2 regions of the Halomonas sediminis genome follow, and region 1 is predicted to be linked to the other one. Evidence: predicted binding sites of a transcription regulator. Region 1 holds the regulator's gene; the other holds the start of a gene.
What was found. The regulator PhoB, encoded in region 1, activates phosphate uptake and scavenging genes when phosphate is short. The targets are predictions, from matches to a motif close to TGTCATANNNNTGTCANA.
Positions count from the first base shown of each region.

Region 2: ppk1 (polyphosphate kinase 1) is a predicted target of PhoB. The motif match lies at 6,984-7,001, and genes of this name have one in related genera.

Region 1 is NZ_CP085246.1:3,394,155-3,404,595, reverse strand. It holds gene lysA (diaminopimelate decarboxylase) at 1-441, shown strand, start outside; gene dapF (diaminopimelate epimerase) at 441-1,274, shown strand; gene LG290_RS16115 (DUF484 family protein) at 1,322-2,032, shown strand; gene LG290_RS16110 (tyrosine recombinase XerC) at 2,025-2,951, shown strand; gene phoB (phosphate regulon transcriptional regulator PhoB) at 3,104-3,793, shown strand; gene phoR (phosphate regulon sensor histidine kinase PhoR) at 3,795-5,087, shown strand; gene phoU (phosphate signaling complex protein PhoU) at 5,127-5,852, opposite strand; gene pstB (phosphate ABC transporter ATP-binding protein PstB) at 5,893-6,708, opposite strand; gene pstA (phosphate ABC transporter permease PstA) at 6,708-8,144, opposite strand; gene LG290_RS16080 (ABC transporter permease subunit) at 8,141-9,256, opposite strand; gene LG290_RS16075 (PstS family phosphate ABC transporter substrate-binding protein) at 9,351-10,313, opposite strand.
Region 2 is NZ_CP085246.1:2,987,270-2,997,710, reverse strand. It holds gene LG290_RS14130 (ATP-binding protein) at 1-1,334, shown strand, start outside; gene LG290_RS14125 (LysR family transcriptional regulator) at 1,341-2,255, opposite strand; gene metE (5-methyltetrahydropteroyltriglutamate--homocysteine S-methyltransferase) at 2,356-4,653, shown strand; gene ppk1 (polyphosphate kinase 1) at 4,725-6,908, opposite strand; gene hemB (porphobilinogen synthase) at 7,052-8,065, opposite strand; gene elbB (isoprenoid biosynthesis glyoxalase ElbB) at 8,250-8,909, shown strand; gene tatC (twin-arginine translocase subunit TatC) at 9,017-9,799, opposite strand; gene tatB (Sec-independent protein translocase protein TatB) at 9,796-10,242, opposite strand; gene tatA (Sec-independent protein translocase subunit TatA) at 10,246-10,441, opposite strand, start outside.

The sequences.
Region 1 (10,441 bases):
CCCGGTCGCTCGATTGCCGCCAATGCCGGCGTGCTGTTGACCCGGGTCGAGTTTCTCAAGCCTGGTGAGACCAAGAACTTCGCCATCATCGATGCGGGCATGAACGACATGATTCGCCCGGCGCTGTACCAGGCGTGGCAGGCCATCGTGCCGGTGGACACGCGCCATGCGCGGGATTCGGCGCTTTACGATGTGGTCGGACCGGTATGCGAAACCGGAGACTTCCTGGGCAAGGAGCGTGAACTTGCGATTGCACCGGGGGACCTTCTGGCGGTGCGTTCAGCGGGTGCCTATGGCTTTGTGATGGCCTCGAACTACAACAGCCGCCCCCGCCCGGCGGAACTGATGGTGGATGGCACGGAGTGTCATGTGGTGCGTGCTCGTGAGCGCCTGGCGGATTTGTGGGCCGGCGAAACCTTGCTACCGGCAGGGAGCGTTTGATGCTGCTGCATTTCACCAAGATGCACGGGCTGGGCAATGATTTCGTGGTGGTGGATCTGGTGACTCAGCGCGCCCGTCTTCGCAATGAGCAGATTCGCCAGCTTGCTGATCGTCGTCTGGGGATCGGTTTCGACCAGCTGTTGATCGTCGAGCCACCCCGCGACCCGGAAATGGATTTTCGCTACCGCATCTTCAATGCCGATGGCAGTGAAGTGGAAAACTGCGGCAATGGAGCGCGCTGTTTCGCCCGCTTCGTGCGCGATCAACGTCTTACCCACAAGCACGAGATTCGGGTCGAGACCGCCGGTGGCCCGCTGGTGCTCAAGGTGCAGCATGACGGCATGGTGCGCGTGGACATGGGGCGGCCGCGCTTCACTCCCTCGGCATTGCCGTTCGATGCGCCGGGTGATCAGCCGTTGCATACCCTGGCGGTCGGTGACGAAACCCTCGAGCTGGGGGTGGTGTCGATGGGCAATCCGCATGCGGTGATCCAGGTTGATGATGTGGATACTGCCCCGGTGGAGCGTTTGGGACCCTTGGTGGAAGCGCACCCGCGCTTTCCCCAGCGGGTCAATGTCGGTTTCATGCAGGTGCTCTCGCCCTGCGCGATTCGTCTGCGCGTCTATGAGCGTGGCAGTGGCGAGACTCTGGCCTGCGGTACCGGCGCCTGTGCCGCCGTTGCCAGCGGGATTCGCCAGGGACTATTGAAAAGTCCGGTCAAGGTAACGCTGCCGGGCGGTGACTTGATGATCGAATGGTCGGACCCGGAAGCTGCGTTGATCATGGTCGGCCCGGCAACACGTGTGTTTGATGGGCGCGTCGCGTTAAGCTGACGCGGCCAAGCGCAAACCGTCGCGATAGCGTAAACAGGAGTAAGGTGATGTCTTCAGCCCCCGAGCCGCGCAAAACCCTCGATCCCGATCAGGTAGCCTTCTGGCTGGCGCGTCATCCGGACTTTTTTGTCGGGCGTGAAGGGTTGCTGCAGCAGCTCAAGGTCCCTCATCCGGATATCCAGGGTGCGATCTCGCTATTGGAACGTCTGGTGCTCGACCTGCGCCGGCGTGCCGAGCATGCCGAAAGCCGCTTGGAACACCTGCTGGAAACCGCGCGCCACAATGAGACACAGTATCGGCGCCTGCGGGAAACCTTGCTGGCATTGGTCGAAGCCGAGGATCGAGATACCTTGGCCCAGGCGTTGGCCACCCAGCTCAGCGAGCGTTTTGCAACGCCGGCCATGGCACTCTGGTGTCCGGCGGAACTCAGCGATAACGAACCCGCTCCGCCACAGCCGCCGCGTCAGGTGCTGGACCAGCATGCCACCAAGCGCCTGACCGCGCTGCTTGATGGACGCACCAGCCGCTGTTCCAAGTTGAGTGTCAGCGACTGGAAATGCCTGTTGCCGCATACCAAGCCACCGCGCAAGGCGGGTTCCTGCGCCATCACTCGACTTTCCGCCGGGCAGCCGCTGGGCTATCTGCTGCTCGCCAGCCCCGACCCGGCAAGTTATTGCGCCAGCATGGACACCTTGTTCACTGAATATCTGGGCGATGTCATGGCCCGCTTGCTGACGCGCCTGGGCCCTTATGCTTGATACCCCGCTCGAGGGAAGTATCACGGCATTTCTGGCGCAGATGCGACGCCATGCCAGCCCCGCCACGCTGAAAGCCTATGCTCAGGATCTCAGCGCCTTGCAGGCCTTCACGCTGAGCCGTGATGTGCATGCCGCGGAAGCACTGGATACCGCCCTGTTGCGGGCTTTTCTGGGACGTGAACGTAGCCGCGGGCTGGCTCCCAGCAGTTTGGCCCGGCGCCGCGCGGCACTCTCGCGTTTTGCCGATTACCTAGTCAAGCAAGGAATCCTGGCACATAACCCGGTAACGCTATTGCGCACGCCGCGCCAGCCCAGCCACCTGCCGCGCCCGCTGGATGTGGACCAGCTCAGCCAGTTTCTGGACACCCCTCATGATGGCTCGCCGTTGGCATTGCGCGACCAGGCCATACTGGAACTTTTCTATTCCAGTGGCTTGCGCCTGGCGGAGCTTGCCGCTCTGGATGAGCCTGACGTTCACGGCCATCAGGTACGGGTGATGGGCAAGGGAAGCAAACCCCGCCAGGTACCGGTGGGCCAGCGTGCTCAGGTGGCGCTGGGCCATTGGCTGGCGCAACGCCCATTGCTTGCCGGCCAGGGCGAAACCGCGCTGTTCGTCGGGGTGCGCGGAGCCCGTCTGGGGCATCGTGCGATTCAAAAGCGTCTGGCGCACCTGGCCGTGGCCCGCGGTTTACCGGAGCACTTGCACCCACACCGATTGCGTCATTCCTTCGCCAGCCATTTGCTCGAGTCCAGCCAGGACTTGCGTGCAGTGCAGGAGCTCCTCGGCCATGCCAATCTGGCCACTACACAGGTGTATACCCGGCTGGATTGGCAAAGCCTGGCAGCCAGTTACGATGCGGCCCATCCGCGAGCCAAACGTTCTTCGACCGCAACTGAACAGGAACCCGGCAAGACCTAACGCTCGCCCAGCGGCAGCTGAGCCGTTTGCATAGGCATTTGTTGGGGTGCGAGGGCGGCTGCTTGGGAAAATCGGTCTTGTCATGGAATTGTCATCAGGGCATGGTGTGATTGTCATTGACCTGTCATTGTTCGATCACGAGGCCGCCCATAATGACCGCCAAGACCGTTCTGATTGTCGATGATGAAGCGCCGATTCGCGAAATGATCGCGATCGCCCTGGAAATGGCTGACTACCACGTCCTTGAAGCGAGCAATGCTCAGGATGCCCACGCCATGATTGTGGATCATCAACCGGACTTGCTGCTGCTGGACTGGATGATGCCGGGCATCAGCGGTATCGAGCTTGCTCGTCGGCTCAAGCGCGAAGAAGCCACCGCCGAGCTACCCATCATCATGCTTACCGCCAAGGGTGAAGAGGACAACAAGATTCAGGGTCTCGAAGCCGGGGCCGACGATTACATTACCAAGCCGTTTTCCCCTCGTGAGCTGGTGGCAAGGCTCAAGGCCGTGCTGCGCCGAGCGACACCGCGCGGTGTCGAAGAGGCCGTCGAGATCGACGGCCTCTTGCTGGATCCCATGAGTCATCGCATCAGTGCGCATGGCAAGGCCTTGGAAATGGGGCCTACCGAGTACCGCCTGTTGCAGTTTTTCATGACTCACCAGGAGCGCGCCTACACTCGTAGCCAGCTGCTGGACCAAGTATGGGGAGGCAATGTCTATGTCGAGGAACGCACCGTGGACGTGCATATCCGCCGCCTGCGCAAGGCATTGGGCGATGCCCATCAGCACTTGATTCAGACTGTACGCGGTACCGGCTACCGGTTTTCGGCCAGAGGCTAGGGTGCGATTGTGGAGCCGTGAGCTGTGGCGTCTGGTATGGCCGGCAACCTTGGGAACCCTGGTCGGCTGGCTGTTAGTGACGCCGGGGCTGGGTCTCGCAGCGGGCTTGGCGCTGTGCCTGGTTTACCATCTGCGCCAGTTACGCGCCCTGTATCGCTGGATGACGTTGCACCCGGAGCAGGAGCCTCCTGCCGCGAGCGGGATGTGGGGCGAGCTGTTCGACCAGCTTTACCGTTATCAGAAACGCCAGCGCATCACTCAGCAACGCTTACGGGCGATACTCGCGCGGATACAGGAATCCTCGGAAGCCATGCGCGACAGCGTGGTGATGCTCGACCGTCATGGTGACCTGGAGTGGTGGAACAGTGCTGCCAGCGACATGCTGGGGCTGCAAGCTGCCCATGACCGCGGCCAGCACATTACCAATCTGCTGCGCGACCCCCACTTCGTCAGTTACTTCAAGGCGCATGACTATCGCGAACCCCTGACCTTGACGTCTCCCATCGACGAGCGTCGTATCCTTCAATACCAGCTGACGCTTTATGGCGATGACGAATGCCTGCTCATGGCTCGCGATATCACCCGGTTGCATCGCCTGGAACAGATGCGGCGCGATTTCGTGGCCAATGTTTCCCATGAATTGCGCACACCCCTGACGGTACTTTCCGGTTATCTGGAAACCTACAGCGACCTGGCTGAACAGATGCCGCCGCGCCTGGGGCGCGGGCTTTCGCAGATGCAGGCGCAAACGAGCCGTATGCAGAATCTGGTCAACGATCTGCTGATGCTGTCACGCCTGGAGATCGACCAGGGTGGCGAAGATCACCGGCCGCTGCTCATGGAGACGTTGCTCGACGGCATCCGCCGCGATGCGCTGGCCCTTTCCCATCACCGCCATGAAGTGACTATCGAGCTTGAGTGCCATGCTCAGCTGGTAGGCAGTGAGCAGGAAATTCGCAGCGCGGTTTCCAACCTGGCTTTCAATGCCGTGCGTTATACCCCGGAAGGTAGCCACATCACCCTGCGTTGGAAGACTCACTCTCAGGGCGCCTGCATTGAAGTCGAGGATAACGGGGAAGGCATCGATCCGGTGCATATTCCGCGCCTCACCGAACGCTTCTACCGTGTGGACAAGGGGCGCAGCACTGAAACCGGCGGTACCGGACTGGGGCTGGCAATCGTCAAGCATGTACTATTGCGCCATGAAGCGCACCTGGAGATCGACTCCCACCCAGGCGAGGGAGCCCGCTTTCGTTGCGTGTTTCCCGCCAAGCGCCTTGTCTATCCTACCTAGTAACCTGGCGGGCTTTGACCTTATCGTTTTAATCTCAAGTCAGGACTTCTTCAGCATGTTTTCATCGAGCTCTTCCGGGGCGATGTGCCGGATATCCAGGCCCTTGACCAGATAGACCACGTATTCGGCCAGGTTGTTGGCATGGTCACCCACCCGTTCCAAGGCGCGCAACACCCACATGACGTTGAGTACCGAGCTGATCGAACGGCTGTCTTCCATCATGAAAGTCATCAGCGAGCGCATGGCGCTGCCATATTCGTCATCCACCAGCTTGTCTTCGTGCACCACCTGCATGGCCAGATCAGTATCGAAGCGGGCAAAGGCGGTGAGCGAATCGCGCAGCATCTTGCGCACATGCTCGCTGATATGCCGGACTTCCACCAAGCCTTTTACATTATTGCTGCCTTCGCTCAAGCTGAGGGCATTGCGAGCGATCTTGCTGGCTTCGTCGCCGATACGCTCAAGATCCGAGGTGGCGCGAATTACCGCCACCACCAGGCGCAGGTCGGAGGCGGCCGGCTGGCGGCGTGCCAGTATCCGGGTGCATTCATCATCAATCTGAATCTGAAGGTCGTTGACCTGGCGGTCGTTGTCACGGACCTTTTCCGCCAGGTGAGAGTCGTTCTCCAGCAGTGCCTTGATCGCCTCCTGTACCTGCTTTTCCACCAGGCCGCCCATGGCCATCAGGTGGGTCTTGAGCTCTTCGAGCTCCTGATTGAACTGGCGGGAAATGTGCTGGCTATGCGTATCGCTGGTGATATCCATTGTATCGCTCCTGGGCCGGTAGGCCTGTGTTAGCCGCTGGTTACGCCATACGGCCGGTAATGTAGTTTTCGGTGCGCTGCAGGCGCGGATTGGTGAATACGCTATCGGTGGGGCCGTATTCCACCAGCTCTCCCCCTTGGAGAAAGGCGGTGTAGTCCGAGACTCGGGCAGCCTGCTGCATGTTATGAGTGACCAGCACCAAGGTCAGTTGCGACTTCAGGTTGCGTATTAGCTCCTCGATCTTGAGTGTCGAGATGGGGTCGAGTGCCGAGGCCGGCTCATCCAGCAGCAGGACATCTGGTCGCACCGCCAGGGTGCGGGCGATGACCAGGCGCTGCTGCTGCCCACCCGACAGGGTCCAGGCAGAGCGGTACAGGCGATCCTTTACCTCCTCCCACAGCGCGGCGGACTGTAGCGCCCATTCGACGGTGTCATCGCGTTTGCGTTTGGGCATTCGACCTTGCAGACGCAGACCAAAGGCGACGTTTTCATAAATCGATATAGGAAAAGGATTGGGGCTCTGGAACACCATTCCTACCCGGCGGCGCAATTCCGCCACGTTCAGCTGGGGGGCGTGAATGTCCCGGCCTTCCAATTGAATGTTCCCGCTGAGAGTCACCGACTCGTTCAGGTCGTGCAGCCGGTTGATGGCCCGCAACAGGGTCGACTTGCCACAGCCAGAAGGTCCGATGAACGCCGTGACCCGGTGGCGCGGTACCTGCAGGGATAAGCCCTGCAAGGCGGGCACGCCGGCATAGGCCAGACTGAAATCATTGATCTCCAGACAGCTCTCGGCCGTGGCGAAATGCATGACCGCAGCATTGTCGGGAGCGGATTTCGGTAACGACGCTTGCATCAGTTTCCTCGTTGGCGCCTGAGATGATGACGCAGAAATATGGCAGTCAGGTTAAGCACCAGCACAATCAACACCAGAAGTAATGCCGTGGCGTAGACCAGGGGCAAGGCGGCCTGGACATCTTCGCCGTGAAAGGCGGTATCGAAGATATGGTAGCCAAGATGCATGAACTTGCGCTCTAGGTGCAGGTAGGGAAATTCACCGTCCAGAGGCATCTGGGGTGCGAGTTTGGCGACGCCCACCAGCATCAAGGGCGCGACTTCGCCGGCGGCGCGCGCCACGGCGAGAATCACCCCGGTCAGCATGGCCGGAGCGGCCATCGGCAGCACGATCCGGGTGAGCATTTCCAGGCGGGTGGCGCCCAGGGCCAGCGCTCCTTCGCGCTGGGCATCGGGAATTCGCGCCAAACCTTCTTCCGTCGCCACGATCACCACCGGCAAGGTCAGAAGCGCCAGGGTCAAGGAGGCCCACAGCAAGCCCCCGGTGCCGAAAGTGGGTGAGGGCAGGGTGTCGCTGAAGAACCATTCATCGAGGCTTCCCCCGATGCCGTAGACGAATACCCCCAGCCCGAAGACACCGTAGACGATCGAAGGAACCCCGGCGAGATTACGCACCCCGATGCGCACCAGCCGCGTCAGGCGTCCTTGATGCGCAATTTCATTGAGATAGATCGCTGCCAGCACGCCGAAGGGGGTCACGAGAAGTGACATCAGCAGTACCATCAGGACGGTACCGAAAATGGCCGGCCAGACGCCGCCGCCGGTATTGGCCGCTCGCGGCCCTTGGCTGAGGAAGCGCCATACGGCGTTGCCCCACGTCTGAATCTTCTCACCCATGGACATGGCATTGGGGCGCTGGGCCCCATGAATGACATGTAAGGGTTGCTGTCGTTGACGCCCCTCGACGCTTTCCACTATTAGATAGGTATCTCCGGGCACATAGCTGTCACCGGAGGCGGCCCTGGAGGGTGCGCCATTGGCTACCGTGTTTCTCTGGTTCAGGTGTTGCTGCAACGCCTGCCAAGCAGCTTCGCCTTCCAGACGCTCATTCGGCATCACCACAGCCACCAGTCGGCCGATGAAATCTCCCCAGGAAGCGCGATCGAGAAGCACCAGTTCGATCGGGGTGGAGCGCGTTTGAATGGTATCCAGCGCCACCCATTGCCAGAGGGCACCGTCGAGGTCGCGATTGGCGGTGTAATACAGCCGTTCATGGCCGGGGCGGTCAGGCAGAGGGGCTTCGCGTACGGCATGTCCGGCAATGACCTGGCCGTCGGCGAGCGTGACTTCTTCAATCGGCGCCGGCCAGAAATGGCCCAAGCCGCGCACCACCAGCAAACTCACCAGTGCGGCCAGCATGAGCAGCGAAAGCGCAACGCTTGCAGCGCTCAACCATGGCCAGGCCTCATCCCGATTTTTTGCCAGGCACTGGATCATGGATGGCCTTCCAGGCGCCGGTAACGGCGTCTCAGACGTTGACGCACCGCTTCCGCCAAAGTGTTGACCAGGAAAGTGAACACGAACAACGCCAAGGCGGCGAGAATCAATAAATGATAGGTCAGGCCGCCGGGTGCGGCTTCAGGTAATTCAATGGCAATGGCCGCTGAAATCGAGCGCATGCCTTCAAAGGGACTGGCACTGAACAGGGCGGTATTGCCGCTGGCCATCAATACGATCATGGTTTCGCCCACCGCACGCCCGGCCCCGATCATCACCGCCGAAAACAGCCCTGGTCCTGCGGTGGGCAAGGCCACTTTCCACAGCGCCTGCCAGCGGGTGGCGCCTAGCGCCTGGGCACCTTCGAGCAAGCTTCCAGGCACGTCGGCCAGGGCGTCTTCAGCCAGGGCGTAAATACTGGGAATCACGGCAAAACCCATGGCCACCCCCACGATCATGGCATTGCGGGTGGCATAGTCGATGCCCCACTGCTTATCCAGAAAACGCCGCAAGTCGTCTTCGGGCAGTTGCTGTTCCAGCAAGGGCGTGACCCAGAACGCCAAGGCGATCATCAAGACGAACCAGGGCACCAGCCACAATCCCGCCCAGCTTAAGGGAAATGTGCGCTGCAGCCGAGTGCCGAGGTGATGCCAGATCGCTCCCGCGACTAGAGCGCTCAGCGGTAACCCGATTACCAGCAGCAAGGTGCCGGCCAGGTGACGCTCAACCCAGGGTGCGATGATCAGACCGGCGATAAATCCCACTACCACACCGGGAATGGCTTCCATCATTTCCAGCGTGGGTTTTAGCCGGTGGCGCAGGCGGGTGGACATGAACAGCGCCGAATACATTGCCGCTCCCAGCGCCAGGGGCACGGCGAACAACAGCGCATAGAAGGCGGCTTTCAATGTGCCCCAAGCCAGCGGTGTCAGCTTGGCCAAGGCCAGGGTGTCACCCAGACGCAGCAGCGGTAGCGTTTCCCAGAGCAGAAACACGGCAATCGCCAGTACCGCTAACAGAACGCCGGTGCCGCCGGCAGTGATCAAACCGGTAGCAAGGCGATCGCGGGCCAGGCGCAAGCGCTGATTGAGCGTATCGGATGGTGGTGTCATGGTGAAATCAATGAAGACTCACAAGTGGAAACGCAAGGTGAGCAAGAGGGACGCTGACTCAGCGTAAGACAATTTTATGACAACCGGGTGACAGCTAATCCCCGGTGAGCGCTTGCGCCTTAAGTGTAGGGGGAGAAAGTGGCACAAAACCCGCTGCTCGGGCAATGCGCTGCCCTTCGTCGGAGAGAATCAGTTCGATAAAGGCCCGTTCGGCAGCAGGAAGTGGCTCATTCGGTGGTAGGTTGACGTAAAGATACAGAAAGCGCGACAGCGGATAACGGCCGGACTGAATGGCTTCTTCAGTGGGCAGGATGGCTTGAGTCTCCTGCTCGGCTATCCCCAGCGGGTGGACCATCGGCGTCAGATGATTGTAGGCGACATAACCCATGGCGCCGGGAGATTCGCCCACGGCGGCGATGACCGCCGAGGAGCCAGGATATTCACTGATATCACGACGAAATTCGCCGCCGCATAGCACCCGTTGTCGAAACAACCCATAGGTGCCGGAAGCCAGGTTGCGGCCATGCAGGGCAATCTTGCCGTAAGGCCAGTCAAGGGTGGTGGAAAAGGCTTGCCAGCGTCTCAGCGGTGCCTGCGCTCCACACTCCCGGGTGGTGGAAAAGATGGCATCCAGCTGAGCCAAGCTCAGCTGGCGCAAAGGATTGTGACGATGCACCACCACTACCAAGGCATCCAGTGCCACTTTCAGTTCAAGCGGCGGGTAACCATAACGCTTCTCAAAAGCCTGGTATTCCTCGGCTGTCATCCGGCGTGACATCGGCCCCAGCCGAGTGGTACCGGCAAGTAGCGCTGGTGGGGCGCTGGCGGAGCCGCTGGCCTGAAACTGCAGCCGAACGTCGGGGTGGCGAGTCACCAGGGCCTCCCCCCAGCGCAGCATCAGCCCGGCCATGGTGTCGGAGCCTACGGCCCCCAGGGTGCCACTGATATTACCGGCCCATGCTCCGGGTGAGCTTGCCAGCAACGCCACCAGCAGTAACCGGATAAACGGCACGCATGTTCTGTGTTGCGTTGCTTGGACCTTGACTGGATTGCCCATGGCGCTTTGAATGCCGCTGCAGATATTGTAGTAAATAGGAAGTGAGCCGTCTTCGTTCAAGCGGTTGCCCTCTTGTGTTTTCCTGTGCATTTGGCAGTGTATAGCACCACCGAGCCACCATCAGGCCC
Region 2 (10,441 bases), 410 kb from region 1:
AAGAACTCGGTGGTCAGTATTTCGCCCGCGCCCGTCTCGCACGCGGGCAGGTATTGGTCAACAATGGTTCGGGCGACGCCTGGGAACTACAACAGCAGTTGCCTGACATGCCTTGGGTACTTCAGGCCGAGTTGCCCGGCTGGAGCGAACGCCAGTGGCAGGGCATGATGCGCTTGCTGGGTAACTGGCTGGCTAGCGTCAGCCGATCACAACGGGTCGAGCGCTTGGATATCCTGGAGCAGGGCGCATGGCCGCTGAGTTTGCTGCTGACACCGCCCGAAGAAATAACTTCAGCTCAGCAGGCGCAACTGGAGCAAGGCCAGGTGGTCATGCAATTACTGTCGTATACGCTGGACGCCAAGTTGCTGTATCGCCTGCCGGGAGAGGCGCAGTGGTTACAGGCCGGGCCGGTCATCCGCCTGGAGTCGCTGCCGCTGAAGCTGCATTTGGCATTGTTGCTCGGCTTGATGGTGGTGCTGGCACTGATCATCTATCTGATCATGCGCAGTATCGAAACCCGTATGTCGCGGTTGGAACTGGCCGCCACGCGCATCGCCAGCGGGCGCCTGGAAACCCGGGTGAAGGTGGAAAGCGGCGATTTTCTGGGCCGTCTGGGGATGGCGTTCAATGGCATGGCCAATCAGGTACAGTCCTTGTTGCGTGGTCAGCAGGAAATGATTCGCGCTGTCTCGCATGAATTGCGCACCCCGGTGGCACGTATCCGTTTTGCCGTCCAGATGGTCGAAGACATGACCGAGGAGCCGGCGATTCGGCGCCAACTGCAAGGCATTGATGGTGACATTTCCGAACTTGACGATCTGGTCGACGAGATTCTCACCTATGCCCGCCTGGGCAGCGAGTCGATCAACGGCGCGGAAATGCAAACCGCACTGATAGACTGCGGGGCGATGGCAGAGCGAGTCATCGAGACGCTTTCACCCTTGCATGAGAACTTGTCGCTACAGCTGGTGCACGATGACGATGTCGAATTGAGTGTGGAACCACGTTACTTGCAGCGCGCCTTGCAGAACTTGGTCAGCAATGCCTGCCGCTATGCCCAGTCGCGAGTGGTTATCCGGTTATACGACGAGCCTCATCTGGTGCGTATCGATGTCGAAGATGACGGCCCCGGTGTACCGGAGGAGGCGCGTGCCGAGATATTCAAGCCTTTTGCCCGGCTTGATGACAGCCGAGCGCGCAGCTCTGGGGGATACGGCTTGGGGCTCTCGATCGTGGAAAAGATCATGGCTTGGCACGGGGGCAGCGTGACCGTGGATCAAAGCCCTGAGTTGCAAGGTGCCCGCTTTACGCTGTTGCTTCCCCGCCGTGAATGATATGGCTCAGGCCGGTTTGATACCTTCGAGTACTGCAAACGAGGTTTCCCGGGCGGTACGCAGAAAATCCTCCATCCAGGGTGCTTTTCGATTTTCTTCGCGCAATGCCGCGTAAAGGGTTCCCCATACGCCCTCGCGCCCCAGGCCCACCGCACTCACGTAATTGCGCTCCAGATACTCGGTCAATGCCCAGCTGGGCAAGGCGCAGACTCCCCGTCCACTGGCCACCAGTTGCATCATCATGATGGTCAACTCAGCGGTACGTATCTCTTTGGGACGTACGCCGGCGGGATCGAGAAACTGCGTAAACACATCCAGCCGTGAGTGCTCCACCGGATAAGTGATCAAGGTTTCCTCTCGCAGGTCTTGGGCGGTCACGAATGGCTTTGCCGCAAGCGCATGCTGACGAGCCACTGCCAGTAAGCCCTCATAGCGAAACAAGGGCTCATAGTGCACACCTGCAATCGGCTGGGGGTCGGCGGTGATCACCAGGTCGAGTTGTTCCCGGGCAAGAGCCGGCAGCGGGTCGAAATGATGGCCACTGGGAATATCGATTTCCACTTCCGGCCAATGGTTACGAAAATGATCCACGGTGGGCATCAGCCATTGAAAACAGCTGTGGCACTCGATGGCCATATGCAACCGCCCCTGCTCGGTGCCCGCCAGGCGTGCCAGGTCGCGTTCGGCCATGCGTACCTGGGGTAATACCTGATCGCCCAGGGCGAGCAAGCGCAGCCCAGCACGGGTAAATTCCACCGGCCGCGTCTTGCGCACGAAGAGTGTGCTTTCCAGACGGGCTTCCAGGTCCTTGAGTTGATGCGAAAGCGCGGATTGGGTGAGATGCACGCGGTCGGCGGCTTCCACCAGGGAGCCGGTTTCGCGCAGGGCGGCCAGGGTTCTCAGGTGACGTAACTCGATCATAAGTGAATTTCATTCATGGTTATCATTAATAAGTTTAGTTTGATTCACAATTGCGTGGCTTGCAGACTGTGCGAAATTATTCACGTTGAAAGGTTTCATCATGACAGTTTCTCATATTCTGGGCTATCCACGCATTGGCGCGCAGCGCGAATTGAAAAAAGCCACGGAAGCCTATTGGAAAGGCGATCAGGATCGCGAGGCCCTGGAAAATGTCGGACGTGACTTGCGTGCCCGCCACTGGGCGGCGCAACGCCAGGCCGGGCTGGATTGGGTCAGCGTAGGTGATTTCGCTTTCTACGATCAGGTGCTGAATGTTTCCGCCTTGCTGGGGGCAGTGCCGGAGCGCTTTGCCGCTCAGCAGGAACTGGCCGCTGGTGACGTTAGCCTGGATACCACCTTTCGCATGGCTCGCGGTCGGGCACCCAGCGGTATCCCGGCGGCGGCTTGCGAAATGACCAAGTATTTCGATACCAACTATCACTACCTGGTCCCTGAGCTGCATGAACACCAGCGCTTTCAGTTGGCGTCCACTCGCTTGTTCGATGAAGTGGACGAGGCGCACCAGGCCGGACATTCGGTGAAGGTGACCTTGACCGGGCCACTGACCTGGTTGTGGCTGGGCAAGGAAAAAGGCCAGGCGTTCGACCGTTTGTCGCTGTTGGAAGAAGTGGTCGAGGTTTACGGCGAGGTGCTCAATCGCTTGGCGGTACAGGGGGTGGAATGGGTGCAGCTCGATGAACCCGCCTTGGTGCAGGATCTCCCTCTGGCCTGGCAGCAAGCTTATGAACGTACCTATCACCGCCTCCAGGCGGCACCGCTCAAACTGATGGTGGCCATTTATTTTGGCGGCTTGGGCGATAATCTGTCGCTTGCGACGCGCCTGCCGGTGGCCGGGTTGCATGTCGATGCGGTGCGTGGAGCGGATGAACTGACCCATGTGATCGATCGTCTCGGGCCGCATCAAGTGCTCTCGGTGGGGGTGGTGGATGGACGTAATATCTGGCGAGCGGACCTGGCGGCCTTGCGGGAGCGCTTCATGCCGGTAAAGGTACGCCTGGGCAATCGCCTATGGCTGGCCCCGAGCTGTTCGTTGTTGCATGTGCCGGTGGACCTTGCGCTTGAAAGCGACCTGGATAATCAGCTGAAAAACTGGCTGGCGTTTGCCCGGCAGAAACTCGATGAAGTGGTCAGCCTTTCTCGTTTGCTGGACAACCGGGCTACCGCCGAGGATGAAACACGCCTGGACGCAGCCACCCGCGCCCTGGATGAACGACGCGGCTCCGAGCGGACCTGCCGCAAGACGGTAAGAGCCCGCCTGGCGGCCATACAGCTTGCCGATAGCGCGCGTAGCAGCGCCTATGCCCAACGCGCCCTGGCCCAGCGGCGCAAACTTGATCTACCGCTGTTTCCCACCACCACGATCGGCTCTTTTCCGCAAACCCAGGATATCCGTGCGGCGCGCCGGGCGTTCAAGGCAAAGACCCTGGGGCGTGAAGCTTACGAAACGCGCATGCGTGAGGAAATCGCCTATAGCGTCACGCGCCAGGAAGCCTTGGGGCTGGATATACCGGTACATGGCGAAGCCGAGCGCAACGATATGGTCGAGTATTTCGGTGAACAGCTCGAGGGATTCGCCTTTACCCGGTTCGGCTGGGTACAGAGCTACGGTTCACGCTGCGTCAAGCCGCCGGTAATTTATGGGGATGTCAGCCGTCCGGCACCCATGACGGTGCGCTGGAGTGAATACGCCCAGACACTGACCGACAAGCCCATGAAAGGCATGCTTACCGGGCCGGTGACGATTCTGCACTGGTCCTTCGTGCGCGACGACCAGCCCCGCGAGACCACCTGCCGTCAGATTGCGTTGGCGCTACGCGATGAGGTGGTGGACCTTGAACGAGCGGGCATCAGCATCATTCAGATTGACGAACCGGCATTGCGCGAAGGGCTGCCGCTGCGCCAAGGGCAATGGCAGGCTTACCTGAATTGGGCGGTGGAATGCTTCAAGTTGAGCGCCTCCGGGGTGCGCGACGAGACCCAGATCCATACGCATATGTGTTATTCGGAATTCAACGACATTATCGGGGCGATTGCCGCACTGGACGCCGATGTAATCACCATCGAAACCTCGCGTTCGGACATGGAGCTACTGGCGGCCTTTCAGGACTTCGCCTATCCCAACGAGATTGGCCCCGGTGTCTACGATATCCACACCCCCAATATTCCCGAGGTAGCCTGGATGGTACAGTTGATGGAAAAAGCGCTGGAGAAGATTCCTGCCGAGCGGCTGTGGGTCAATCCTGATTGCGGGTTGAAAACCCGTCACTGGGAAGAAGTCGAACCGGCCCTGGCCAATATGGTGGAGGCCGCGAAAGTTCTGCGTAAACGTTACGCCTGACCGGCAGCGCACCTGACTCTCAGTCCCTGACTATCAGCTCTTGACCAGCAGTGCCAAGGGCTGAGGATAGGTCAAATTTTCGAGGCATAAGCGTAAAGCAGCGTTTCCTGAGCACTGATGGGAGCGCTGCCGTTCGGGCACTGAAGCTCATATTGCCCGTCGGATTGCAGCCGCCAGCTCTGGCAGTTGTCCACCAGGTAGGTTTCCAGGTCCTTGCGCACCCGGGTGGCGATTTTCTTTTCCAGCAGGGGAAAGCAGGTTTCCACCCGGTGAAACATGTTACGCGCCATCAGGTCGGCGCTCGAGCACCAGATTTCCGGCTCGCCATCGTTATGAAAATGAAACACGCGGGTGTGCTCCAGAAAGCGCCCGATAATCGAGCGTACCCGTATGTTGTCCGAGATACCCGGCACCCCAGGGCGTAGGCAGCACATGCCGCGAATGATCAGGTCGCACTCGACCCCCGCCTGAGACGCCCGGTAAAGCGCTCGGATCAGTTTGGGCTCGGTCAGGGAATTGCACTTGATGATGATGTGAGCGCGCTTACCTTGCTGGGCGTGCTGTGCTTCGCGCTCGATCATTTCCACCAATCGCTCATGCAGAGTGAAAGGTGCATGCAGCAGGGTATCGATACGCCTTGCCTTGCCCATACCGGAGAGCTGCTGAAAGACCTTGTGAACATCGCTACACAGCTTGGGATTGGCGGTGAGCAGACTGTAATCGGTATACAGCTTGGCGGTCTTGGAGTGGTAGTTGCCGGTGCCCAGATGGGCATAGTGGCGCAGCTTGCCTTTTTCACGTCGCACGATATGCAGCATCTTGGCATGGGTCTTGTAGGCCATGATGCCGTAAATCACGATGGCGCCAGCTTCCTGGAGGCGAGAGGCGAGTACCAGGTTGTCGGCTTCATCGAAACGTGCGCGAAGCTCGATCACCACCGTGACTTCCTTGCCTTGGCTTGCGGCGTCCACCAAGGCGCTGACAATCGGCGATTCGGCGCCGGTACGGTATAGCGTCTGCTTGATGGCGAGCACATTCGGGTCACGTGCCGCCTCGCGCAGCAGGTCTTCGATCGGCGTGAACGACTGAAAAGGATGGTGCAGCAGGATATCGTGCTTGGCGATGGCCTGGAACAAGCTGCCGCTCTTGAGCGAATTGGGAATACTGGGAGTGAAGGGGCGATAGACCAGGTCCGGCCTGTCGACGTCTCCCAGTACCGCCATCATGCGGGTCAGGTTGACCGGGCCTTCGACGAGGTACAGATCGTCCGGCCCCAGTTCGAATTGCGTCAGCAGAAAATCGATCAAGTCGGCCGGGCAGTTTTCCGCCACTTCCAGGCGTACCCCATTGCCATAGCGACGCGCGAGCAATTCACCGCGTAGCGCCGAGGCCAGATCGGAGACTTCTTCGGGGTCGACACTCATGTCGGCATTGCGCGTCAGACGGAACTGATAGCAACCGCGCACGTTCATGCCGGGAAACAGCTCGTCAGCATGGGCGTGGATCATCGAAGACAAGAAGACGTATTCGGAGAAGCCTTCCTCGCAAAGGGCCTTGGGCAGGGCCATCAAGCGAGGCAATGAACGCGGTGCGGGAAGGATTGCCATCCCACCGGCGCGTCCGAAGGCATCCTTGCCTTCCAGCCTGACGATGAAATTCAGGCTCTTGTTGACCAGGCGAGGAAACGGATGCGAAGGGTCCAGCCCGATAGGGCTGATCACCGGCATGATTTCGTTATCGAAGAACTCGCGCACCCAGGCCTTTTGCTCGCTTGTCCAGTGATCACGCCGTCGAAAGCGCAGTCCCTGGGCTTCCAGCTGGGGTAGCAAGGTGTCGTTGAGTATCTGGTATTGACGAATAATCTGCCGATGGGCAGTTTGCGAGATTTCCGCGAGTACTGCCTTGGGTAGCCGGCCATCCGCGCCGGTGGTGTCATCGCCTAAAGCGATTTGATGCTTGAGCCCAGCCACCCTGATTTCAAAGAACTCGTCCATGTTGGAGGAGAAGATCAGCAGGAACATCAAGCGATTGAGCAATGGATGCGACTCATCGAGGGCCTGTTCGAGCACTCGGATGTTGAATTGCAGGTGGGAGAGCTCACGATTGAAATACAGCAACGGATCGTCGAGGTCGGTTTCCGGCACGGGGTGACGCGTCTGCACGCCGGTAGGGGTACGGTTGAGGCGCAAGGGTGCCGCCTCGCTTGCGGTGTCGCTGCTCTCGTTCTGGGAACCATCAATGGCTGAGTCTTGCATGTACGCGCTCCCGGTCACGCCCAGGCAGCTTTGGGGGCGAATATTGGTGAATATGCGTCGAGGTTAATCGACGAGGATGACAGCCAGATGACAGCGCTCGTTATCGCAGCGCTTGCTATCTGGCGCGAACGTCTAGCCTGGGCCTACCCTTGAGATTGCATGTAGCGGGCTGCCTCCAGGGCGAAATAGGTCAAGATACCGTCGGCACCGGCACGCTTGAAGCACATCAACGATTCCATGATCACCGGCTCGGCTTCCAGCCAGCCGTTGTCGAACGCCGCGCGGTGCATGGCGTACTCGCCGCTGACCTGATAAGCGAAAGTGGGGACTCTGAGTTCGTCCTTTACCCGGCGAACCACATCCAGATAAGGCATGCCGGGCTTGACCATCACCATGTCAGCGCCTTCGGCCAGGTCCAGGGCGACTTCATGCAGGGCTTCATCGCTGTTGGCCGGGTCCATCTGGTAGGTGCGCTTGTCGGCCTTGCCCAGATTGGCTGCCGAGCCCACCGCATCTCGGAAAGGCCCGTAGTAATGCGAAGCATACTTGGCGCTGTAGGCCATGATGCGCACATTGTGCAGGTGTTCCTGTTCGAGTACCTGACGGATGGCGCCAATGCGTCCGTCCATCATATCCGAAGGCGCCACCACGTCGGCGCCGGCCTCGGCGTGGGACAACGCCTGCTTGAGCAAGGTGTCGACGGTGCGGTCATTCTGGACATAGCCCTGCTCATCGATAATGCCGTCCTGGCCATGACTGGTGTAGGGGTCAAGCGCCACATCGGTAATAATCCCCAGTTCCGGTAAGGCGGTTTTCAATGCCCGTACACTGCGCTGCACCAGCCCATTGGCGTTATAGGCTTCTTCCGCCAGATCGCTTTTATGTTCGGCGGTCACCACCGGAAACAATGCCAGGGCGGGAATACCCAGTTGGTAGGCTTCGCGTGCCTGCTCGATCAAAAGGTCCAGCGACAAACGCTCCACGCCGGGCATCGAGGCGACCGCTTCGCGCTGGTTTTCGCCTTCCAGCACGAAAACCGGCAGGATCAGGTCGCTGGGGGTCAGGGAGGCTTCTTGCATCAGGCGACGAGAAAAATCATCGCGGCGCATACGGCGCATGCGTAGCGCAGGAAAATGGCGAGGACTGGGCGTGTTCAAGGCGTTTCTCCAGACAGTAACGGAAAGCTCATCGCCGACGGTACAGGCGACAACAATCCCTTGAGTATATCAGCCGTGCTATCCGGCGAAAGCCGCCTTGTGGCCGGAGAAGAGACTCACTAAAGTGGACGATCGATTTATTCAGCATTGCCCATGGCGGCGACACCCAAACGAGGAAATAAAAATGACCAAACAGGTGGCAGTGATCCTGGCAGGCTGTGGCGTGTTCGACGGCTCGGAAATTTATGAAACCACCTTGACGCTGCTGCGTCTGGACCAGTTGGGGATCGGTTATCGTTGCTTCGCCCCGGATATCGAGCAATATCAGGTGGTGAATCATCTTACCCAGGCGCTGGAAGACGGCGAAAGCCGCAATGTACTGAAAGAGGCCGCACGCCTGGCCCGTGGTGAGATCAGCGAGCTGGGAGAGCTCCAGGCCGGTGATTACGACGCGGTGATCGTCCCCGGCGGTTTCGGGGTGGCCAAGAATCTCTCCGACTTTGCTCGGGCAGGCGACAACATGCAGGTGCTTGAGGCACTCAAGGACGCTTTGGCGGGCTTTCGTGAAGATGCCAAGCCGATTGGCCTGATGTGTATCTCGCCGGTGTTGGTGCCGCGTTTGCTAGGCGAGGGCATTGCGGTGACCGTGGGCAACGACCCGGGCGTTTCCGGTGCCATCAGTGCCATGGGGGGGTTGCACCGTAGTTGCGGAGTAGAAGGCATCGTCGTGGATCGAGAACACCAGGTGGTGACCACACCGGCCTACATGTTGGCGACCAGAATCAGTGAAGCGGCTACCGGGATCTTCAAGCTAGTGGATCGTATCGACGAAATGCTGACCTGATAGCCTGACGCACAACGGCCCCTCTATCTAAAATGGCCTCTCTATTTGATCAATAGAGGGGCCGTTGCGGTTTTACGGTACAGGAATTACGTTATCTGGCTGAGATGTCAGACATTTTTATCCTGTTCCTCGGCGGCATCTTTTTCCGCCCGACGCTTGCGTACCAGGCGGCCGAATAACAGCCCGACTTCATAAAGCAGGTACATGGGTACTGCCAGCAAGCTCTGGGAAATAATATCCGGCGGCGTCAGCAGCATTCCGACGACGAAACACCCCAGGACGATGTAAGGGCGTTTTTTCGACAGGCTTTCCACCGTGGTGGCCCCGGAGGCGATCAGCAGAAAGGTAGCAATGGGGATTTCAAACGCCACACCAAAGGCGAAAAACAACTTGAGGACGAAGTTAAGGTACTGATTTATATCGGTCATTACCGCCACGTTTTCCGGCCCGGTCTGGGTGAAAAACTGAAACAGCAGCGGAAATACCACGTAATAGGCGAATGCCGCCCCGGTATAGAAAAGCGCTATGCTGGAGGCCAGGATTGGCACTGCCATGGCCTTTTCATTGTCGTAAAGCCCGGGTGCGACAAATGCCCAGGCCTGATGCAACACATAGGGAATGGCGGCGAATACCGCCACCACCAGAGTCAGTTTGAATGGTGCAAGGAAGGGTGATGCCACTTCGGTGGCAATCATCTGCGAGCCTGGCGGCAACAGCGCCATCAATGGCTGGGCGACAAAGGAATAGATGTCGTTGGCAAACGAATATAGCCCTAGAAAAATGACCAGGATCACTACCACCGCACGCATCAGGCGCGAGCGTAGTTCGATCAAATGTTCAATCAAAGGGGCCTGGACTTGCTCTTTCTGCGAGTCGCCGGACGTGCTCATCGGGAATCGGTATCCTTCTTGGCGGCCGAGGTGTCATCGGATGATGCGGTGGGTAGGTCTTCACGCACGGTAGCCAGGGCATCGTCGAGCCGTGATGTAGCACGCGCCACAGGATCCTCGGGGGGCGGTTCATTCTCCGACGTCTCGTTCGGGTTTTTCGTAGCATCCGAACGAGAAGGGGGAGTGTCCGCCAGGCTTTCGACGTCTTGCTTGGCCTTCTTGAGGCTATCGTCGAGTTTTTGTTGTTGCTCGTTGAGCTTCTGGCGCAACTCTTCGGTTTCCAGCTGGGCGTTGATTTCACGCTGCATGCCGGACACCGTTCGCTTGACCTTGCCAATCCACAGGCCCACCGTACGCGCGGCGCGCGGAAGCCTCTCGGGACCCAGCACCAATAAGCTCACCACACCGATGAGCAATAGCTCAAGAAAACCGATATCCAGCATAGATTACTTGCGCTCGTCGGAACGTTCGGGCTGCTTTTCTTCGGCTTTCACATCGTAAGTGTTGCCGTTGTCTTCATGGGCGACCTTGGCACGGGGCTCGTCGGTCTTCTTGGCCTTGGCGTCGGCATCTTCCGTTTCGTCTTCATGCATGGCTTTCTTGAAGCCTTTCATGGCTCCACCGAGGTCAGTCCCTACGTTG